Regions from separate parts of the Bradyrhizobium sp. UFLA01-814 genome, predicted to be linked through region 3. Evidence: predicted binding sites of a transcription regulator. Region 3 holds the regulator's gene; each other region holds the start of a gene.
What was found. The regulator PhoB, encoded in region 3, activates phosphate uptake and scavenging genes when phosphate is short. The targets are predictions, from matches to a motif close to TGTCATNNANCTGTCAT.

Region 1 (6,959 bases), on a different contig from region 3:
TTGGAGCCGAGCGCAATCTCATACATCGCTTCTTCGGTCGCCGGATTGACGACCGGGGTGGACTTGCCTTTGACGACGGGATCGACCCAGGCGCCGTCGATGTAGAATTGCATGCGATTGACCATCGGAAACCTCTTGTACGGGGCGTATGGAATGGGGAACGAAAGCGTTCGGCAGGCATCCTTGCACGAAAGCCCGGCGAATTGAACCCGCCATATGCGGGACGCGGCTCGTGCGCGTCCGCGAGATATAAGGTCCGAGCCGCACGTGTGGCAAGGCTATATCCGTCGTCCCGGCCTAGTGCGCAATTGCGCACGGGGGCCGGGACCCATTGCCAAAAATGCGAGAGGTGTACGCGACTCGTTGCCCCATCCCTCTTCCACACCAAGATCGGTGGTTATGGGTCCCGGCCTTCGCCGGGACGACGATGTGGCTACACCGCCATCTTGCGATGCCGCACCGGGGCGCCGACCGAGACGCTTTCCGCCGCGTCGATGATGGCGTTGGCGTCGATGCCGTAGTGGCGGTAGAGGTCGCCGATCGTGCCGGTCTGGCCGAAATGCTCGACGCCGAGCGCCTCGACGCGGTGACCGCGCACGCTGCCGAGCCAGCCGAGCGTTGCCGGATGGCCGTCGATCACGGTCACAATGCCGCAGTCGCGACCGAGCGGCGCCAGCATGCGCTCGATATGACTCAAATGCTGCGCGCCGCGGCGGTCGCGGCGCAAATTCCGCGCGGCGGACCAACCCGCATAGAGCCGGTCGGCGGAGGTTACCGCCAGCAGACCGACGTCGCGATGGCTCTCGCCGATCAGGCCGACCGCCTCGATCGCCTCCGGCGCGACGGTGCCGGTATACGCAATGACGATGTCGCAGTTCGGGCCCGGCTTGCGCATCCAGTAGGCGCCGTCGGTGATGTCGCGCTGCAGGTCCGGGGTCATGATCCGTTGCGGCTGCTCCAGCGTCCGCGTCGAGAGTCGCAAGTAAACCGAACCACCCTCGGCGCCCTCGCGCTGCATGTGGCCGAACCCCCAGCCCATGATCACGGCAAGTTCATCGACAAAGGCCGGATCGAACGAGGCGAGCCCGTCCTGCCCGATCCCGATCAAGGGCGTCTTGATCGACTGATGCGCGCCGCCTTCCGGCGCCAGCGAGATGCCCGACGGCGTCGCCGCCACCATGAAGCGGGCATCCTGGTAGCAGGCGTAGTTCAGCGCATCGAGGCCGCGTTCGATGAAGGGATCGTACAGCGTGCCGACCGGCAAGAGCCGCGCGCCGTTGATCTGATGCGACAGGCCGAGCGCCGACAGCATGATGAACAGATTCATCTCGGCGATGCCGAGCTCGAGGTGCTGTCCCTTCGGCGAATATTCCCAGGTGTAGGCGGACGGGATCTTCTCCTGCCGGAACAGATCGTGGTTCTCCGCTTTCGCGAACAGGCCGCGGCGGTTGACCCAGGCGCCGAGATTGGTCGACACGGTGACATCGGGCGATGCGGTGACGATGCGCGAGGCGAGTTCGCTGTCGCCGCGCGCCAGCTCGTGCAGCACGAGGCCAAAACCCTGTTGCGTCGACATCTGCGCCGAGGCCTTGAAGGCCAGCCGTTCCGGCACATCGATTTCAGGCGCCGACAGGCGGCGGCGCCCCTCGCGGTTGAACGGCGCCTCGGCGAGAAACGCCTCGAGCTTCGCAGGTTCCTGCGACAGGCCCTCGAACTTGTCCCACTCGTGGCCGGGGCGGATATTCTGCGCGGCGCGCCACTTCTCCATCTGCGCCACCGTCATCAGGCCGGCGTGGTTGTCCTTGTGGCCCTGCATCGGCAGGCCGACACCCTTGATGGTGTAGGCGATGAAGCAGACCGGCCGATCATGGTCGATCGCCTCGAAGGCCTCGATCATGCTCGCCATGTCGTGGCCGCCGAGATTCGACATCAGCGCCAGCAATTCGTCGTCGCTGCGGCGCTCGATCAGCGCCGACACCTCGCCCTGGTCGCCGATGTCGTCGCGCAGATGCTTGCGAAACGCCGCGCCGCCCTGGAAGCAGAGCGCGGCGTACATCTGGTTCGGGCAGTTGTCGATCCAGCGCCGCAGCGCCTCGCCGCCGGGCTCGGCAAACGCCTCGAGCATCAGCTTGCCGTACTTCACGATCACCACGTCCCAGCCGAAGTTGCGGAACATGGTCTCGAATTTGGCCCATAACCCCTCGCGCACCACGGCGTCGAGCGACTGCCTGTTGTAGTCGACCACCCACCAGGTGTTGCGCAGGCCGTGCTTCCAGCCCTCGAGCAGCGCCTCGAAGATGTTGCCCTCGTCCATCTCGGCGTCGCCGACCAGCGCGATCATGCGGCCCTCCGGCCGGTCGTTCAGCCAGCCATGCGCCTTGACGTAGTCCTGCACCAGCGAGGCGAACAAGGTCTGCGCCACGCCGAGACCGACCGAGCCGGTGGAGAAGTCGACGTCGTCGCTGTCCTTGGTGCGCGACGGGTAGGACTGCGCGCCCTTGTAGCCGCGAAAATTCTCCAGCTTGTCGCGGGTCTGGTGGCCGAACAGATACTGGATGGCGTGGAACACCGGGCTCGCATGCGGCTTCACCGCGACGCGGTCCTGCGGGCGCAACACCGAGAAATAAAGCGCCGACATGATGTTGGCGAGCGAGGCCGACGAGGCCTGGTGGCCGCCGACCTTCAACCCGTCGGTGGAGGGCCGCACATGGTTGGCGTGATGGATGGTCCACGACGACAGCCACAGCACCTTGCGGGCCAGGGCGGACAGCATGTCGAGGCGTTTAGGCGCGATTCCCATGGCAATGCTCCGGGCGATACGCCGGAATGTTACTGCCGCAAGCGGCGGCGAAAATCTCAATTCCACGCGACAGCACAGGAAAAATTGGGATAAATTCCCACGATCCGGCTTCAACTGACGAGTTCATCCCAATGCCTGCCCTCGATGCCATCGACCGCAAGATCCTGAGTCTGCTCCAGACCGACAGCCGCATGACCATGCAGGAACTCGCCGACAAGGTCGGGCTGTCGGTGTCGCCCTGCCACCGCCGGGTCAAGCTGCTCGAGGAGCGCGGCGTGATCTCTCGCTACATCGCAACCGTCGACCAGAAGTCGATCGGGCTGCACGTCTCCGTCTTCATCTCGATCAAGCTGGCGCGGCAGAAGGAGGAAGACCTCAACCGCTTCGCGCGCGCGATCTCGAAATGGGACGAGGTGCTCGAATGCTACCTGATGACCGGCAATCGCGACTATTTGTTGCGCGTCGTCGCCGCCGACCTCTCCTCCTATGAAGCATTCCTGAAAAACAAGCTGACCCGGCTCGACGGCATCGCCTCCATCGAGTCGAGCTTTGCGCTAAGCCAGGTGAAGTATTCGACGGCGTTGCCGGTGTGAGTGTTGCTTGCATCTGAACTGCCATCGGTCGCACCAAATGTACACCGTCGTCCCGGCGAAGGCCGGGACCCATACGCCGCAGAGAACGGGACTCGTTGTCCCAGCATCGTTCAACAATCAGCATTTGTGGTTATGGGTCCCTGCTTTCGCAGGGACGACACTGAGTGTGTTGCGCTGTCAGTGGGCATAACTTCGCATTCTCGCGACATCTTTCGTCCGAGCTTTGCATCTCGTTCCGTTTTGCAAAGGAGGCTTGCGCCGTCGGCGCAACTCAGTGATTGGCGCTGGCGCTCTGCCCGGCTGGACGGCCTCGCCGCGACGACCAGGCTACGGCGCGATCCAAATCCCAATCACGATGATGGCCAGTGAGACGGCAATGACCAGCATATCGGTGGTGAGCCAATTGGGCATTCCGTTTGATGGCTGCTCGCTCATGTCCGCGACTCCTTCTGTTCGCGTCGAGCCGATATGCTGGAGCGGACCGGCGCGAACGAGGATGAACTGGTTCACATAAAGCCAGGAAAAAGCGGCAAATTCCGCGTGTTTTAGCGCGCTCAAGTTGCGCCACACGGTCGATCTGCCGCGCAGGTTTCTGAACATGTTCGATAATGCCGCCGCTTCAGCGAACAGTGGCACATCATCGAAAGGCGCATTTCAAGACAGCGACCGACCCACGCGGGCACGTGCGCTACGGAGCCCGGTGTGATCGAACATCTCGCCTGGGGCCACCCCTCTCCCCACCCTCCCCCACAAGGGGGGAGGGAGCCCGACGAGCGTGCTAACCTCACGATGGATTAGTATCTTCTCCTCACAGCACCTTGCGCTGTGCGAGGTTCTTCATCAGAGCGCCGACGCCGAAGGTCCAGGGCTCGCACTCGTCGCTGCCCCGCATCCGGTTGACCAGCTTGCCGAGCTGCGGCGCGGCGATGGTGACGATGTCGTCGCGCTTGTGGGTGAAACCCTCGCCCTTGGCGTCGCGGTCCTTGACCGGCGCGAACATCGTGCCGAGGAACAGCGCAAATCCATCGGGATATTGATGCACGGAGCCGATGGTCTGGGCGACCAAATCGGTCGGATCGCGGCTGATCTTGCTGATCGAGGAATGGCCCTCGAGCACGAAGCCGTCTGCGCCCGTCACGGTCAGGCCGACATCCATCTTCCTGACATCGTCGAGCGAGAAGGTCTGGTCGAACAGCCGGAGCAGCGGGCCGATCGCGCAGGACGCGTTGTTGTCCTTGGCCTTCGACAGCAAGAGCGCCGAGCGCCCCTCGAAGTCGCGCAGATTGACGTCGTTGCCGAGCGCGGCGCCGACGATCTTGCCGGCGGCGGAGACAACAAGCACGACCTCCGGCTCCGGATTATTCCAGGTCGACTTCGGATGCAGCCCGGCGTCCATGCCTGACCCGACCGAGGACAGCGTCGGCGCCTTGGTGAACACTTCGGCGTCGGGACCGATGCCGACCTCGAGATACTGGCTCCAGGCATTCTGATCGATCAGCACCTGCTTCAGTTTCATCGCCTGCTCGGAGCCGGGCTTCAGCTTGGAGAGATCGTCGCCGACCAGGCGCACCACCTCCTTGCGGATCGCCTCCGCCGAGGACGGATTGCCGCGCGCCCGCTCCTCGATCACGCGCTCCAGCATCGAGATCGCGAAAGTGACGCCGGCGGCCTTCAGCACCTGGAGATCGACCGGCGCCAGCAGATGCGGCCTGGCCTTGTCGCGGCCGTCGGGCGGGGTGTTGGCGAGGATCGCCTCGAAATCGCCGATCCGCTCGCCGCGCGTGGCGCGCAGCGCGGCCGCGGGATCGCTTTCCTCGCAGAGCGCGCTCACCGTCGGGAACCGCGCCGTGACGTCGAACACGCCATCTGCCCGAACCGCGGCGACAGCCGGCCCGCCGGCCTGCGGCAGCCAGACCCGTCCGACCAGCGTGCCGGCGGTGCCGTCCTCCGGCAGGACGTCTTTTGGCGTGAGCGAAATCATCGGCACATCTCCCTTTTTGGTTTTGTCGGCTTGTTAGCACAGTCCGCCCGGCGGCGTGAAACAGCGGTCATGGCATTGTCATAGAGGGGTAACATCGCCCGTCAATGCTGCCGTCCGATCCATCTAACACACTGAAAGACGGACCTTCATGACGACCTCCGCCCTCACCGACGAAGCCTCCCGGGATGAAGCCTTGCGGGATGAAGCCTTGCGCGACGAAGCCTTGCGCGACGAAGCCTTGCGCGCCCGCATCCATCAGGAGATGGCCGACAGCCTCGACGAGGAACTCGAGCTCGAGCTGGACGACATGAGGCTCGACGAGCTCGACCATGACGGCGCCGCCGGCAGGCCGTCGATCGACCGCAAGTTCTACTTCCGCGAATTGCTGCGGCTGCAGGGCGAGCTGGTCAAGCTGCAGGACTGGGTGCAGCACGAGAAGAAGAAGGTCGTGGTGCTGTTCGAGGGCCGCGATTCCGCCGGCAAGGGCGGCGTGATCAAGCGCATCACCCAGCGGCTCAATCCGCGGGTCTGCCGGATCGCGGCGCTGCCGGCGCCGAACGAGCGCGAGCGCACGCAATGGTACTTCCAGCGCTATGTTTCGCATCTGCCGGCCGGCGGCGAGATCGTGCTGTTCGACCGCAGCTGGTACAACCGCGCCGGCGTCGAGAAGGTGATGGGGTTCTGCAGCGACGAGCAGTATGAGGAATTCTTCAACTCGGTGCCGGATTTCGAGCGCATGCTGATCCGTTCCGGCACCGTCCTCCTGAAATACTGGTTCTCGATCACCGACGAGGAACAGGCGTTCCGCTTCTCGATGCGGATCCAGGATCCGCTGAAGCAGTGGAAGCTGAGCCCGATGGACGTCGAGGCGCGGACCCGCTGGGAGCTCTACACCAAGGCCAAGGAGACGATGCTGGAACGCACGCATCTGCAGGACTCGCCGTGGTGGATCGTCGATGCCGTCGACAAGAAGCGCGCCCGGCTCAACTGCATCTCGCATCTCCTAAGCCAGATCCCCTATCAGACGGTGACCCACCAGCCGGTGGTGCTGCCGCCGCGGGTCCGCAACCCCGACTATCACCGCGGCCCGATCCCGCCGGAGATGTACGTGCCGGGACGGTATTGATCGGACTGGGCGACACTGCGCTCCCTCGCCCCGTTCTTACGGGGAGAGGGCTGGGGTGAGGGGCTGCTTCCGCACAAGCGCTCCCAGTTCGCAAGCGGAGAGTCCCCCTCACCCGGATTCGAGCTCCACTCGAATCCGACCTCTCCCCGCAAGCGGGGCGAGGTAAGAAGGACCAGCGCTTGGGCAACGGCGCCTACCAATGGTGCAGGCGCGCGCCCTTGCTGGCACCGGATACCGACGCTAGGCTTCCCCCGATCTGGTGCAGGGAGGCCCGCTTGACTCAATCCGACGACATCGCAATTTCCGAAGATCGCCGTGACGCGCTGCGCTATGCGCTCGGGATCGGCAGCGGCGCGGCACTCGCGGCCGCGATGGCCGCCCCGGCCGCGGCGCAGACGCCAGCCGACAACACGCTGGATCGCATCCGGGCCAACAAGGTGCTGCGGATCGCGGTGCTGC
Region 2 (6,959 bases), on a different contig from region 3:
CCTCGGTGTTGTCCATTGAGCCGTGGACGCGCTCGCTGCCCGGGCCGGTCGCGGTGAGGATGACGTCCTCGCCGGAATGCACGCTGGCGCCGATCATCGCCGGCAGATTGCCGAAGCGCAGCACGACGCCGGGGACATCCTTGTACTTGTCATTGGCCTTGAACGTGTCGGGCTGGTCGCCCTTCACCGTCGGCTCGTTCGGATCGTCGAGTTTCGGGCGGAACGTCTCGTAGTGATCCGGCAGGCTGGCGGAGAAGATCGCAAGCCGCCGGCTGACATCGACGCGTGATGGATAACCCTCGGCGTCCGGCGCCGGATAATTAGGAAAGCCGGCCTTCTCGTAGACGCCGACGCGCTCGCGCAGCGGCACGTTGGGTGTCGCCGCCATGTCGTCATTGATGGTACCGACCAGGCTGTTCGGATGGTTGTGGTCGGCCACGACCAGGATCAGCGTGTCGCCGCTGCGCGCTTTCGCCCAGTCCTTGGCGAGCCGCACCGCATTGTCGAGCATGATGGTGTCGTAGACCGCGCGCTCCATGTCGAGCAGATGGGCGTATTTGTCGATCAGGCCGGACTCGACCATCAGGAAGAAACCGGCCTCGTGTTTCGACAGCACCGTGAGCGCGGCCTGGACCTGCTCGGTCAGGTCCGGCTGCTCGGGGAATTTCCTGACGCCGCCGCCCCTCAGGAACTTGCGGTCGAGCGCGCCGTCCATGTTGCCGGCGGCGAACAGGCCGAGCAGTTGGCGGGCGTCGGGCTTCGCCGCCAGCGCGTTCAGCTCGCTTGCGGTGGTCGCGACCGGATAGCCGGCGTCGCGGAAGCGCGCCAGATAATCGATATCGTCCTTGCGTTTCGACCCGGACGTGGATTGCGGCAGGAAGTTCGCGGAGCCGCCGCCCATCAGCACGTCGGGCTTCGCGTCGAAATATTGCGCGACGATCGCGTCATAGGCGGCGCGGCGGCGGGTATGCGCAACCATCGCCGCCGGGGTCGCATCCTCGACCTCGGTGTTGGTGACGATGCCGACGGCGAGGCCCGCCCGGCGCTTGGCAAGGCTCGCGATGGTCTCGACCCTGGGATCGTCGAGCGGATCGGGCGTGCGGTCGGCGTAGACGCCGAGCGCATTGACCGCGGCCTTGTGGCCGGTGGCGTAAGCGCTCGCGGCATTCGCCGAATCGGTGATGATCGAGTCCGAGCCCGCGGTCGCGACCAGCGCCATATGCGGCACGTCGTCGATCGCGAGCTTGCCGCGGCTCTTGCCCTCCGCAATTCCCTTGGAAAGGATTCGCGCGGCGACGCGATGCGACGGCGACATCCCGTCGCCGATGAACAGGATCACGTTCCTGGCCTTGCGTGCCCCGGTGTCGTAGACGGTCCAGGTCACCTTCCGGCTCTGCGTGCCGTCGCTGACTTCGACGGCGACCTGCCCGGGCTTGGCGAGCGAGACATCGCGCAGCAACAGCGCCGACTGCTCCCGGCCGGCCTCGCGCGCGGTGAATGTGCCGCCCTGGCCGAATACCGCGGCATAATCCGCGCCGTTCAGCGTGACCTTGAGCTTGGCTTGATCGACCACCCCCGGAAGCTCGACCTTGAAGTCGAATTTGGCGCCGACGAGGATATCGGCGCGATCGATCGGATAGATCGTCTGGGCGAACGCCGGCGCTGCCGACAACGCCAGCGTGACGGCCATACCGGCAACTCGCTTGATCATGATCGATGCTCCGCCCTTGCGCATCATGCGCATCGGAGCGGAGGCTAGTTGCGGCGGATGACGGCGCAATGAGGCGCGCCGGGGCGTATTGCCGCAAGGCCGGCGTGATTTCAGCGCGCCATTTGCTGCGTATCGTAGAAGAAGCGCTCCTCGACCAGCTCCTCGCCCCGCCAGGTCTGCCAGGCGACCTCCTCCATGCAGCGAACCTTGCCGTCCTTGCCGGTGAATTCGAACCGCCAGCAGATCGCCGAATGATCGCCGTCGAGCAGGAGCGGCCCGAGCCGCGTGGTCTTGACGCCGGCGACCGCGGCCAGCACCGCCGCCTCGCGCGCTGCCAGTGCCTCGCGGCCGACCCGCCACTGGCCGTCATTCTCCTGGGTGCGGGCATCGTCTGAATAGAAGTTCCTGATCGCGCCGACATGGTCGTTGGATTCCACCGTGTCCGCGAAGGCTTGCAACGTCCTAAGCGAGGGCATGGGCACTCTCCAGTTACAGACTGATAGTCGGTATTTATCGACCAACAGTCGGTAAGTCAATTGGCTTGCGCCTGGAACTGGGATAGAGATGCGCCATGGCAACCCAGGCCGAGCGGCGCGAGAAAACCAGAGCCGCCATCGTCAAGGCGGCGCGGCGCATTTTTGGCGAGCGCGGCTTTGCCGCTGCGACGATGGACGACATCGCCGCTGGAGCGCGCGTCGCCAAGGGCGCGGTCTATCATCACTTCGCGACCAAGGAGGCGGTGTTCGAGGCCGTGTTCGAGCAGGTGTCAATCGACCTCGTCGCCGATCTCGACCGCATCTCGCGCGCCGAGAACGATCCGCTGGCGGCGATGGCGGCGGGCACGCAGGGCTATTTCGCGGCGTGCTCGAAAGGCCCGACCGGCCAGATCATCTTGCGCGATGGTCCGGCCGTGCTCGGCTGGGAACGCTGGCGCGAGATCGACGCGAAACATTTCGGCGGCAAGTTTCCACGCGCGCTGACAGCGGCGATGGACGCCGGCATGATCGCCAGGCAGCCGATCGAGCCGCTGGCGCGGCTGCTGCTCGGCGCGGTGACGGAAGCCGCGGTTGCGGTCTCCGCGGGGCCGGACATCGGCAAGACCGGCACCGATTACGCGCGCGCGTTCCGTTCGCTGCTGGATGCGCTCAGGGTGAGGTAGGCCGATATCCATCCCCGGGTCGTCCCTGCGAAAGCAGGGACCCATAACCACAGGGAGGAGTCGTGGAAACGCGCTGGAGCACCAGCGCGCTTCATAACCACGGCCGGTGGTTATGGGTCCCGGGTCGCGCTTCGCTTGCCCGGGACGACGAGGCGAGAGGGTGCCGCCTCAACCCTTGTCGTTCTCGAGCTGAAAGATCTGCGCCCCCTCGCCGCTCGAGATGAGGCCGGTCTTGTTGTAGAGGCCGAGCTTGGCGCGGGTGTCTGATATGTCGAGGTTGCGCATCGTCAGTTGGCCGATGCGGTCGGCCGGCGTGAAGGCGGCGTCCTCGACCTTCTCCATGCTGAGCCGTTCCGGCGCATAGGTCAGGTTCGGGCTCTCGGTGTTGAGGATCGAGTAGTCGTTGCCGCGACGCAGCTCGAGCGTCACCTCGCCGGTGACGGCGCGCGCCACCCAGCGCTGTGCGGTCTCGCGCAGCATCAAGGCCTGCGAATCGAACCAGCGGCCCTGATAGAGCAGGCGGCCGAGCCGCATGCCGCTGATGCGGTACTGCTCGATCGTATCCTCATTGTGGATGCCGGTGACGAGACGCTCATAGGCGATGTGCAGCAGCGCCATGCCCGGCGCCTCGTAGATGCCGCGGCTCTTGGCCTCGATGATCCGGTTCTCGATCTGGTCGCTCATGCCGAGGCCGTGGCGGCCGCCGATCGCATTGGCCTCGAGGAACAGCGCGACCGGATCGGCGAACGTCTTGCCGTTCAGCGCGACCGGCTGGCCTTCCTCGAAGCGCACCACGACCTTCTCAGCCTTGACGTCGCAATCGGCGCGCCAGAACGGCACGCCCATGATCGGGTTGACGATGGTGATGCCGCTCGCAAGGCTCTCGAGATCCTTGGCCTCATGCGTCGCGCCGAGCAGATTGCTGTCGGTCGAATAGGCCTTCTCCGCGCTCATCTTGTAGGCGAAGCCTTGCGCGGTCATGAACGCCGACATCTCGGCGCGGCCGCCGAGCTCGTCGATGAACTGCTGGTCGAGCCAGGGTTTGTAAATGCGCAGGCTCGGGTTGGTCAGCAGGCCATAGCGATAGAAGCGCTCGATGTCGTTGCCCTTGAAGGTCGAGCCGTCGCCCCAGATGTTGACGCCGTCCTCCTGCATCGCCGCGACCAGCATCGTGCCGGTCACCGCGCGGCCGAGCGGCGTGGTGTTGAAATAGGTGATGCCGCCGGTCGAGATGTGGAACGCGCCGGACTGGATCGCGGCGATGCCTTCATGGACCAGCTGGGTGCGGCAATCGACCAGGCGGGCCTTCTCGGCGCCAAAATCCATCGCCTTGCGCGGGATCGCGTCGTAGTCGGCCTCGTCGGGCTGGCCGAGATTGGCGATATAGGCGAAGACCTTGGCGCCCTTCAGCTTCATCCAGAGCAGCGCCGCTGACGTGTCGAGCCCGCCCGAGAACGCGATGCCGACTTTTTCGCCAGTGGGCAGGCTTTTCAGAATCGTACTCATGGGACGGTCCAATCGGTCGAAAATCGAAATCGATGATGTTTCAGGGGTGGCGATATCAAATTTCGGCAGGCGGGGCACGCCTTTAATCAGGCCCCAAATCAGGCCTCGGGCTGGCTGGACGCCGCCTTGCCGCCGCGGCGCCAGCGCTGCATCAGCCGGTAGCCGGGCATTGCGAGCCGCGTCAGCGCGGCATCGACCTGGGCGTCGGTCAGCCGGGTCGCTGCCCAGCGGTAGATCAGCGCGTAAAACAGCCAGACGGTGAAGAAGGACACCAGGCCCGCGATCGCCACATCGGTGAAAAAGTGGCCACCGAAGGCCATTCGCAGCCCGCTGGTGACGATGCCGAACACGGTGGCCCCGGCAAAGGCCAGCGGCCGCCACACGGGCGGCGTCAGCGCCGCCGGTGCATAGGTCCAGAACGCGGTGGCGCCCTCGCCGGAGAAGAACGAGCAGTTGCGCGGGCAGCCGCCGCGCGGGTCCCACCACGGCATGAATTGCAGGTCGCCGCCGAACTGCGTCACGAACACCGGCCGCGGCCGGCCCCAATAATTCTTGAAGGTGAAATTGGTGAGCACGCCGGCCGAGAGCAGCATCGTGGTGAGCAGGAACACCGCGGCGCGGCCGGACATCAGCATTGGCCGGTCCGGGCGGATGAATTTCCAGACGATGGTCACGATCGCCGGCAGCACCAGCGCCCAGGCGATCCACATCGCCGCATCGCGCGCAAACGACGCCACCGCGTCGAGCTTCAGCGGGAAGGTTTTCTGCGCCACATCGTAGAACAGCGCCGCCAGCTTCAGGTCGAGCTCGGGATAGATCCCGAACAGGATGCCGACGATGAGCGCCAGCGCCAGCGCGATGAAAAGTCCGGTCCGGTTCATGGCGCGCGGTTTAGCCGAGGCTGCGGGGCATGGGAAGCATCACGGCCGCGGCGATTGCGACGGCAAGGGCGGGGGCGGCGGCAAGGGACGCGGCGGCTCGCGCCAGGCGCCGGCGGTGCGGCCGGCGATCAGCCAGTAGACGAGGCCCGCGACGATGCCGGCGCCGGTCATGATCTCCATGTGCCGGCGCACGATGCCGTGGAATTGCATCATATCGGGATCGAACGGAACCAGGCCGAGATAGCAGGCCGCGCCGACGATGGCGCCGCCGACGGCGTAGGCCAGTACGCTGCGGATGAAGAACGCCTCGGTGATCAGCACCACGATCAGCGCCGGCAACAATGCGAAGCCTGATATGAAGATGAAACCGAAGCCGAGCACGACGTTGATAGCGCTCTGGTCGATCTGCCCGCCGAAATCGCTGATCTCGGGATACAGCACCGCGACGACCACGATGATCCCTGCCACGAAGCAGGCCATCAGGAAGCCGAACGCGACGACGAACAGGCGGCCGATCAAGGCCATTGGATTCTCATTTGAGTGGGCATGATCTGGTCCGAAAACCGGACTCCACTTTTCGGGATCATGCCCTAGTCCGTCATCGCCATCGCGCGCAGCGCCTGGCGCTCGCGGGCGGAGAGCTTTTCGGTCTCCGACTTGAGCTGGCCGCAGGCGGCGAGGATGTCGCGGCCGCGCGGCGTGCGCACCGGCGAGGAATAGCCGGCGTTGAAGATGTATTCGGAGAATTTCTCGATCTGCTCCCAGTCCGAGCATTCATAGGCGGTGCCCGGCCACGGATTGAACGGGATCAGGTTGATCTTCGCCGGAATGCCCTTCAGCAGCTTCACCAGGAGTTTTGCGTCATCGAGCGAATCGTTGACGCCCTTGAGCATCACATATTCGAAGGTGATGCGCCGGGCGTTGGAGGCGCCGGGGTAATCGCGGCAGGCCTGCAGCAGCTCCTTGATCGGATATTTGCGGTTCAACGGCACCAGCTCGTTGCGCAGCTCGTCGCGCACCGCATGCAGCGAGATCGCAAGCATCACGCCGATCTCGTCGCCGGTGCGCTGGATGTTCGGTACCACGCCCGAGGTCGACAGCGTGATGCGGCGGCGGGAAATGCCGATGCCCTCATTGTCGGCGACGATCAGCAGCGCATCGCGCACCGCGTCGAAATTGTAGAGCGGCTCGCCCATCCCCATCATCACGATGTTGGTGACGCGGCGCGTGCCGTCCTCGCGGTCGGCCCAGTCATTCAGCCGGTCGCGCGCCACCATCACCTGGCCGACGATCTCGCCGGCGGTGAGGTTGCGCACCAGCCGCTGCGTGCCGGTGTGGCAGAACGCGCAGTTCAGCGTGCAGCCGACCTGCGAGGAAACGCACAGCGTGCCGCGATCGGTCTCGGGGATGTAGACGCACTCGACCTCGTGCGGCCGCTCGACCTTGTCGCCGCTCGGCAGCCGCAGCAACCATTTGCGGGTGCCGTCATTGGAGATCTGCTCGGCGACCACTTCGGGACGGTCGACGGTAAAATGCTTCTCGAGCTCGGCGCGCATGTCCTTCGAGACGTTGGTCATCTCGGCAAAGCTCTTGGCGCCGCGGAAATACATCCAGTTCCAGAGCTGCTGGGTGCGCATCTTGCGCTGGCCGGCCTGCACCCCGATCTCGCCCAGGCGATCGGCGATCTCGGCGCGCGACAGCC
Region 3 (6,959 bases):
GGATCTCGTCGTCGATCTTCGCGCCGGGCACCACGATCTCGGCGGCGATCGCTAGCGAGTTCGCCGAGAGCGACGGCCTGCATCAGTCCGGCCTGATCCTGCTGGGCCTGCTGTTGTTCGTGCTGACCTTCTTCGTGCTCGCCGGCGCGCGGCTGATGCTGATGCGGCTTGAAAAGAAGGCGGGGAAGTAACGCCATGAACCCGATCTACAAATCCCGCCGCCGCAGCGACATCGTCATCCGCGCACTCTGTGTCGGCGCGGCGCTGTTCGGCGTCACCTGGCTGGCGCTGATCCTGATCACGCTGCTCTACAACGGCCTTGCCGGCCTCAGCGTGCAGCTGTTCACCCAGAACACGCCGCCGCCCGGCTCGACCGAAGGCGGCCTGCTCAACGCCATCGTCGGCTCGGTCATCATGACCGTGATCGGCGTCGGCATCGGCGCGCCGCTTGGCCTGTTCGCCGGCACCTACCTCGCCGAATACGGCAAGCACGACAAGCTGACCTCGGTGATCCGCTTCATCAACGACATCCTGCTCAGCGCGCCGTCGATCATCATCGGCCTGTTCATCTATGGTGCGGTGGTGGTGCCGATGCGCGGCTTCTCGGCGATCGCAGGCAGCCTCGCGCTCGCGGTGATCGTGATCCCGGTCGTGCTGCGCACCACCGAGGACATGCTGCTCTTGGTGCCCAATCCGCTGCGCGAGGCCGCCTCCGCGCTCGGCCTGCCGCGTTCGCTGGTGATCAAGCGGATCGCCTATCGTGCCGCGCGATCGGGGCTGATCACCGGCGTGCTGCTGGCGACCGCCCGCGTCGCCGGCGAGACCGCGCCGCTGCTGTTCACCGCGCTGTCGAACCAGTTCTTCAGCCTGGATCTGACCAAGACGATGGCCAACCTGCCGGTGACCATCAACAACTTCGTGCAGAGCCCCTACGCCTACTGGAAAGAGCTGGCGTGGAGCGGTGCGCTGCTCATTACATTCACCGTGCTCGCGTTGAATATCGGCGCGCGTATCCTTGGTGCCGAAAGGGCCGCAAAATGACCGAGCTTTCCGTCTCCACGACTGCCGCGGGCCACGTTCCCCAGGTTCCGCTGCCTGAAGCGCCGCCGAAAGTCACGGTGCGCAATCTCAATTTCTATTACGGCGAGCACCACGCGCTGAAGAACATCAACCTGACGCTCGGCACCAACCGCGTCACGGCGTTCATCGGCCCGTCCGGCTGCGGCAAGTCGACCCTGCTGCGCATCTTCAACCGGATGTATGACCTCTATCCGGGCCAGCGCGCGGTCGGCCAGCTGATGCTGGACCAGACCAACATTCTCGACCCCAAGCTCGACCTCAACTTGCTGCGCGCGCGGGTCGGCATGGTGTTCCAGAAGCCGACGCCGTTCCCGATGACGATCTACGAGAACATCGCCTTCGGCATCCGCCTCTACGAGAAGATCTCGAAGTCCGAGATGGACGACCGGGTCGAGAAGGCGCTGCGCGGCGGCGCGCTGTGGAACGAGGTCAAGGACAAGCTGAACGCGTCCGGCCTGTCGCTCTCCGGCGGCCAGCAGCAGCGCCTGTGCATCGCGCGCACCGTGGCGGTGCGCCCCGAGGTGATCCTGTTCGACGAGCCGTGCTCGGCGCTCGACCCGATCTCGACCGCCAAGGTCGAGGAGCTGATCCAGGAGCTCTCCGAGGACTACACGATCGCGATCGTCACCCACAACATGCAGCAGGCGGCGCGCGTCTCCGACAAGACCGCCTTCATGTATCTCGGCGAGCTGATCGAGTTCGACGACACCAACAAGATCTTCACCTCACCGAGCGATCGGCGCACCCAGGACTACATCACCGGCCGGTTCGGTTGACCGGCGCATGATCCGGAAAAGTGGAAACCGGTTTTCCGATCAGGGCATGCTAAAATTCAGGACACGAAACCATGATCCCCGGGATCATGGTTTGAGGGAGACAAGCGATGGCTTCTGAACATACCGCCAAGGCATTCGACAGCGACCTGCAGGAGTTGACCCGCCTGGTCGCCGAGATGGGCGGCCTGGTCGAGCGGATGATTACCGAGTCGGTCGACGCGCTGATCCGTCGCGACGTCGCGCTCGGCAAGCGCGTGGTCGCCGCCGACATCGAGATCGACAATCTGCAGCGCAACATCGAAGAGCGCGCGGTGCTGACGATCGCGCGCCGCCAGCCGATGGCGATCGACCTGCGCGAGATCGTCAGCGCGATGCGCGTCGCCACCGACCTCGAGCGGATCGGCGACCTCGCCAAGAACATGGGCAAGCGTGTCGCGGCGCTGGAGAGCGATTTCCAGCCGCTGAAGCTGATCCGCGGCCTCGAGCACATGACCGACCTCGTGCTGTCGCAGGTCAAGTCGGTGCTCGACGCCTACGCCGCGCACGACCTGCCGGCGGCGATGAACGTCTGGAAGGGCGACGAGGAGGTCGATGCGATCTGCACCTCGCTGTTCCGCGAACTGCTCACCTACATGATGGAAGATCCGCGCAACATCTCGTTCTGCATCCATCTGATGTTCTGCGCCAAGAACATCGAGCGGATCGGCGATCACGCTACCAATATCGCAGAGACCGTGTTCTACATGATCGAGGGCCAGCAGATCACCGACAAGCGCCCGAAGGGGGACATGACCACTTTTGCCACCACGGTGCCGGGCAACTGAAGGCATCATCGGCAAGCGCGAAACCGGCAAGAGTGAAACTGGACGATCCTCGCGACAATTCGTTTCCGCGGGGACTATGCTCAAGGAAGTAAGCGTTTCGGTTTGCGTCTGGGCAACGGATCACCACAGAGAAAGAACTTAAACCGATGAGCGCACGCATTCTGGTAGTCGAAGACGAGGAAGCGCTGACGACGCTGTTGCGCTACAACCTCGATGCGGAAGGCTACGATGTCGAGACGGTGGGGCGCGGCGACGATGCCGACACGAGGCTGAAGGAGCGCGTTCCCGACCTCGTGGTCCTCGACTGGATGCTGCCGGGCCTGTCCGGCATCGAGCTGTGCCGCCGCCTGCGGGCGCGGCCCGAGACCAAGCAGCTTCCGATCATCATGCTGACCGCGCGCGGCGAGGAAAGCGAGCGCGTGCGCGGGCTTGCCACCGGCGCCGACGATTACATCGTCAAGCCGTTCTCGGTGCCGGAGCTGCTGGCGCGGGTGAAGGGCCTCTTGCGCCGCGCGAGCCCGGAGCGGCTTGCAACCGTGCTGACCTATGGCGACATCGAGCTCGACCGCGAGAAGCGCCGCGTGGCGCGCTCGGGCCGCCCGATCGATCTCGGGCCGACCGAGTATCGCCTGCTCGAATTCTTCCTCGAGCATCCCGGCCGCGTGTTCAGCCGCGAGCAACTGCTCGACAGCGTCTGGGGCCGCGACATCTACATCGATGAACGCACCGTCGACGTGCATATCGGCCGCCTGCGCAAGCTGCTCAATCCGGGCCGCGAGCAGGATCCGATCCGCACCGTGCGCGGCGCCGGCTACGCGCTCGACGACCGCTTTGCCAAGGCCGAGCCGCAGCCGTAATGGCCGTTGCGGGATTCATATCCCGTAGCACGGTGTCGTCCCGGCCTAGTGCGCAATTGCGCACGGGAGCCGGGACCCATACGCCGCGGCCGGCGTAATCGGCACGGGGCCAGACGGCTTTCTAACAACACGCATTAGTGGTTATGGGTCCCGGCTTTCGCCGGGACGACGCCGATGATGTAACGGGCCACGCGCCATAAAAAAATCCCCGCTTTCGCGGGGATTTGTTTTTCAGGTCTTCCGTAGTTTCCCGAGTGCTCACTTGATCTGCGGTTTCGCCGACGGCCGGCGGCGATCGGCGGCGGGCTGGTAGGCGACGCGCGAGTGATGCGCGCAATAGGGCAGGCCGCCGAGCGCCTTGCCGCCGCAGAAGAAGAATTCCGGGCTTGAGGGATCGCCGACCGGCCAGTGACAGGTGGCCTCGTTGAGTTCGAGCAGCGACAGCCGCTGGCTCATCGGCACCACATTGTCGTAGGAGATCGGATCGGGCTCCATCTCGACCTCGAAGGCGTGCGCCAGCGCGGTGTTGCCGCGGGACACCGGGCGCGCCACCCGCATCATGTGCTGGGCGGGGCGGGCCTTGCGCTGCCGCGGCGCGGCCGTGGAGGGGGCCTTGGCGCGGCCGGAGAGGCCGAGCCGATGCACTTTGCCGATCACGGCGTTTCGCGTCACATTGCCAAGTTCCGCCGCGATCTGGCTGGCCGACAGGCCAGACTCCCAGAGTTTCTTCAGCTGCTCGACGCGATCGTCGGACCAGGTCAATACAGTCATCGCATTCTTCCCTTCGCGTAGCGCCGGCCAATCATTGGAGCGGCGCTGCGAGCCAATCTGGACAAATATCCCTGCGGCCAGAATCCCTTAGCCCTCGCCGGGCGCGGTCTTGCGCCCGAACGTTTACGCGCGATACGAAGGCTACTTAGAGGGTCCAGTACTGCCGCACGAGATGTCGTACCCGACAGGCCAAACGCTACAATATGGCGTGACTCTGGCGCAAGAGTCCGCGGCCGTGCGTCCACATGTTCCGATACAGTTAAGCATTGCGATGAGGCTTTTCCACCGCACCGGAATGCTCCGGATTGCGCTCGTTTCGCATTGCAGGAAGGCCACTTCGTGGCGATTGACACCTACCGACCGCAGCATAGAATGTCCGCCACGTGCCGCCCGCAAAGGCGGCCGTTTTGTTTTCCGAAGCTGGCCGTTGCTGCGCTGGCGTCAAGCCCCGCGGCAATTGTCGGCTCAAAAACCGTCAGTGAACGCCATGACCAACGCTGCCACGTCGCATCTGCTCCCCGTCTTCGCCAGGGTCGATCTCGGCTTCGAGCGCGGTGAGGGCGCCTGGCTGATCGCAACCAACGGCGACCGTTATCTCGATTTCACCTCGGGCGTTGCGGTGAACGCGCTCGGGCATGCGCATCCGCATCTGGTCAAGGCGCTGCAGGACCAGGCGACCAAGCTCTGGCACATGTCGAACCTGTTCAAGAGCCCGGACGGCGAGGTGCTGGCCGCGCGGCTGTGCGAGCAGAGCTTTGCCGACTTCGTGTTCTTCTGCAATTCCGGCGCCGAAGCGATGGAGGGCGTGATCAAGCTGGTCCGCCATTATCACTTCTCCAAGGGCCATGGCGAGCGCTACCGCATCATCACCTTCGAGGGCGCCTTTCACGGCCGCACGCTGGGCACGCTGGCCGCGACCGGCTCGGCGAAATATCTCGAAGGCTTCGGCCCGCCGATGGACGGCTTCGACCAGGTGCCGCATGGCGACATCGAGGCGTTGAAGAAGGCGATCGGTCCGCACACCGCCGGCATCCTGATCGAGCCGGTGCAGGGCGAGGGCGGCGTGCGCTCGGCGCCGCAGGCGTTCTTCAAGGCGCTGCGCGCGCTCTGCGACGAGCATGGCCTGCTGCTCGCCTTCGACGAAGTGCAGACCGGCATGGGCCGCACCGGCGAGCTGTTCGCCTACAAGCGCACCGGCGTCACGCCGGATGTGATGTCGCTGGCCAAGGCGCTCGGCGGCGGTTTCCCGATCGGCGCGGTGCTGGCGACCGCGAAAGCGGCCGAAGGCATGGCGCCCGGCTCGCACGGCTCGACCTTCGGCGGCAATCCGCTCGCGGTCGCCGCCGCCAATGCCGTGCTCGACGTCATGCTGAAACCCGGCTTCTTCGAGCATGTGCAAAAGATGTCGCTCTTGCTCAAGCAGAAGCTCGCTTCCGTCGTCGACCGCTATCCCGGCGTGCTGTCGGAGGTGCGCGGCGAGGGGCTGTTGATCGGCGTCAAGGCCGTGGTGCCGTCGGGCGACCTGATCGCAGCACTGCGCAACGAGAAGCTGCTCACCGTCGGCGCCGGCGACAATGTGGTACGGTTCCTGGCGCCCCTGATCGTGACCGAGGCCGAGATCGATACGTCGATCACCGCGCTCGAGCGCGCCTGCGCGACATTGTCGGCGGCCCAGCCGAAGAAGGCGGCTGGATAATGAGCAAGCCGGTCCGTCACTTCCTCGATATCAACGAGCTGCCGCTCGGCGAGCTGCGCAACATGCTGTCCGCCGGAGCCGCCATGAAGGCGAAGCTGAAGGCGCATGAGAAGGGCAGGAAGCCGCTTGAAGGCAAGACGCTGGCGATGATCTTCGAGCGCCCGTCGACCCGCACAAGGGTGTCGTTCGACGTCGGCATGCGCCAGCTCGGCGGTGAATCCATCATGCTGACCGGTGCCGAGATGCAGCTCGGCCGCGGCGAGACCATCGCCGACACCGCGCGCGTGCTGTCGCGCTATGTCGATGCGATCATGATCCGCATCCTCAACCATGACGCGCTGCTCGAGCTCGCGGCTCACGCCACCGTCCCCGTCATCAACGGCCTGACCCGGCGTTCGCATCCCTGCCAGGTGATGGCCGACCTCATGACCTATGAGGAAAACCGCGGCTCGATCGAGGGCAAGACCGTGGCCTGGACCGGCGACGACAACAACGTGCTGGCCTCCTGGGCGCATGCCGCCGAGCGGTTCAAGTTCCAGCTCAATGTCGCAACCCCGCCGGAGCTGTCGCCGAAGAAGCCGATGCGCGACTGGATCAAGGCGACCGGCGCGCCGATCATGCTCGGCAGCGATCCGGAAGCCGCCGTGCGCGGCGCCGACTGCGTCGTCACCGACACCTGGGTGTCGATGGGTGACAAGGAGGGCGAGCACCGCCACAACGTGCTGCGGCCCTATCAGGTCAATGCCAAGCTGATGTCGCTCGCCAAGCCGGACGCATTGTTCATGCACTGCCTGCCCGCGCATCGCGGCGAGGAGGTCACCGACGAGGTGATCGACGGGCCACAATCCGTGGTGTTCGACGAGGCGGAAAACCGCCTGCATGCGCAGAAGGGCATCCTGGCCTGGTGTTTCGACGCGGTCGCGTAGTCGTAGATCAGTAAGCGCTGTCGTCCCGG

Region 1: a site for PhoB is predicted at 5,440-5,456, ahead of ppk2 (polyphosphate kinase 2). Genes of this name have one in related genera too.
Region 2: a site for PhoB is predicted at 1,769-1,785, ahead of PMN64_RS09420 (alkaline phosphatase). Genes of this name have one in related genera too.

What each region holds. Positions count from the first base shown of each region.
Region 1 is NZ_JAQOSR010000019.1:20,447-27,405, reverse strand. Features, by position in the region: gene PMN64_RS08560 (aldehyde dehydrogenase family protein) at 1-125, opposite strand, end outside; gene PMN64_RS08555 (transketolase) at 434-2,800, opposite strand; gene PMN64_RS08550 (Lrp/AsnC family transcriptional regulator) at 2,932-3,393, shown strand; gene PMN64_RS08545 (hypothetical protein) at 3,721-3,993, opposite strand; gene PMN64_RS08540 (fumarylacetoacetate hydrolase family protein) at 4,202-5,374, opposite strand; gene ppk2 (polyphosphate kinase 2) at 5,637-6,500, shown strand; gene PMN64_RS08530 (transporter substrate-binding domain-containing protein) at 6,776-6,959, shown strand, end outside.
Region 2 is NZ_JAQOSR010000022.1:3,968-10,926, forward strand. Features, by position in the region: gene PMN64_RS09420 (alkaline phosphatase) at 1-1,711, opposite strand, end outside; gene PMN64_RS09425 (nuclear transport factor 2 family protein) at 1,822-2,187, opposite strand; gene PMN64_RS09430 (TetR/AcrR family transcriptional regulator) at 2,283-2,870, shown strand; gene argG (argininosuccinate synthase) at 3,039-4,376, opposite strand; gene PMN64_RS09440 (phosphatase PAP2 family protein) at 4,475-5,257, opposite strand; gene PMN64_RS09445 (hypothetical protein) at 5,297-5,782, opposite strand; gene rlmN (23S rRNA (adenine(2503)-C(2))-methyltransferase RlmN) at 5,848-6,959, opposite strand, start outside.
Region 3 is NZ_JAQOSR010000040.1:9,708-16,666, reverse strand. Features, by position in the region: gene pstC (phosphate ABC transporter permease subunit PstC) at 1-191, shown strand, start outside; gene pstA (phosphate ABC transporter permease PstA) at 196-1,041, shown strand; gene pstB (phosphate ABC transporter ATP-binding protein PstB) at 1,038-1,856, shown strand; gene phoU (phosphate signaling complex protein PhoU) at 1,964-2,680, shown strand; gene phoB (phosphate regulon transcriptional regulator PhoB) at 2,827-3,537, shown strand; gene PMN64_RS14590 (GcrA family cell cycle regulator) at 3,796-4,308, opposite strand; gene PMN64_RS14585 (aspartate aminotransferase family protein) at 4,796-6,004, shown strand; gene argF (ornithine carbamoyltransferase) at 6,004-6,930, shown strand.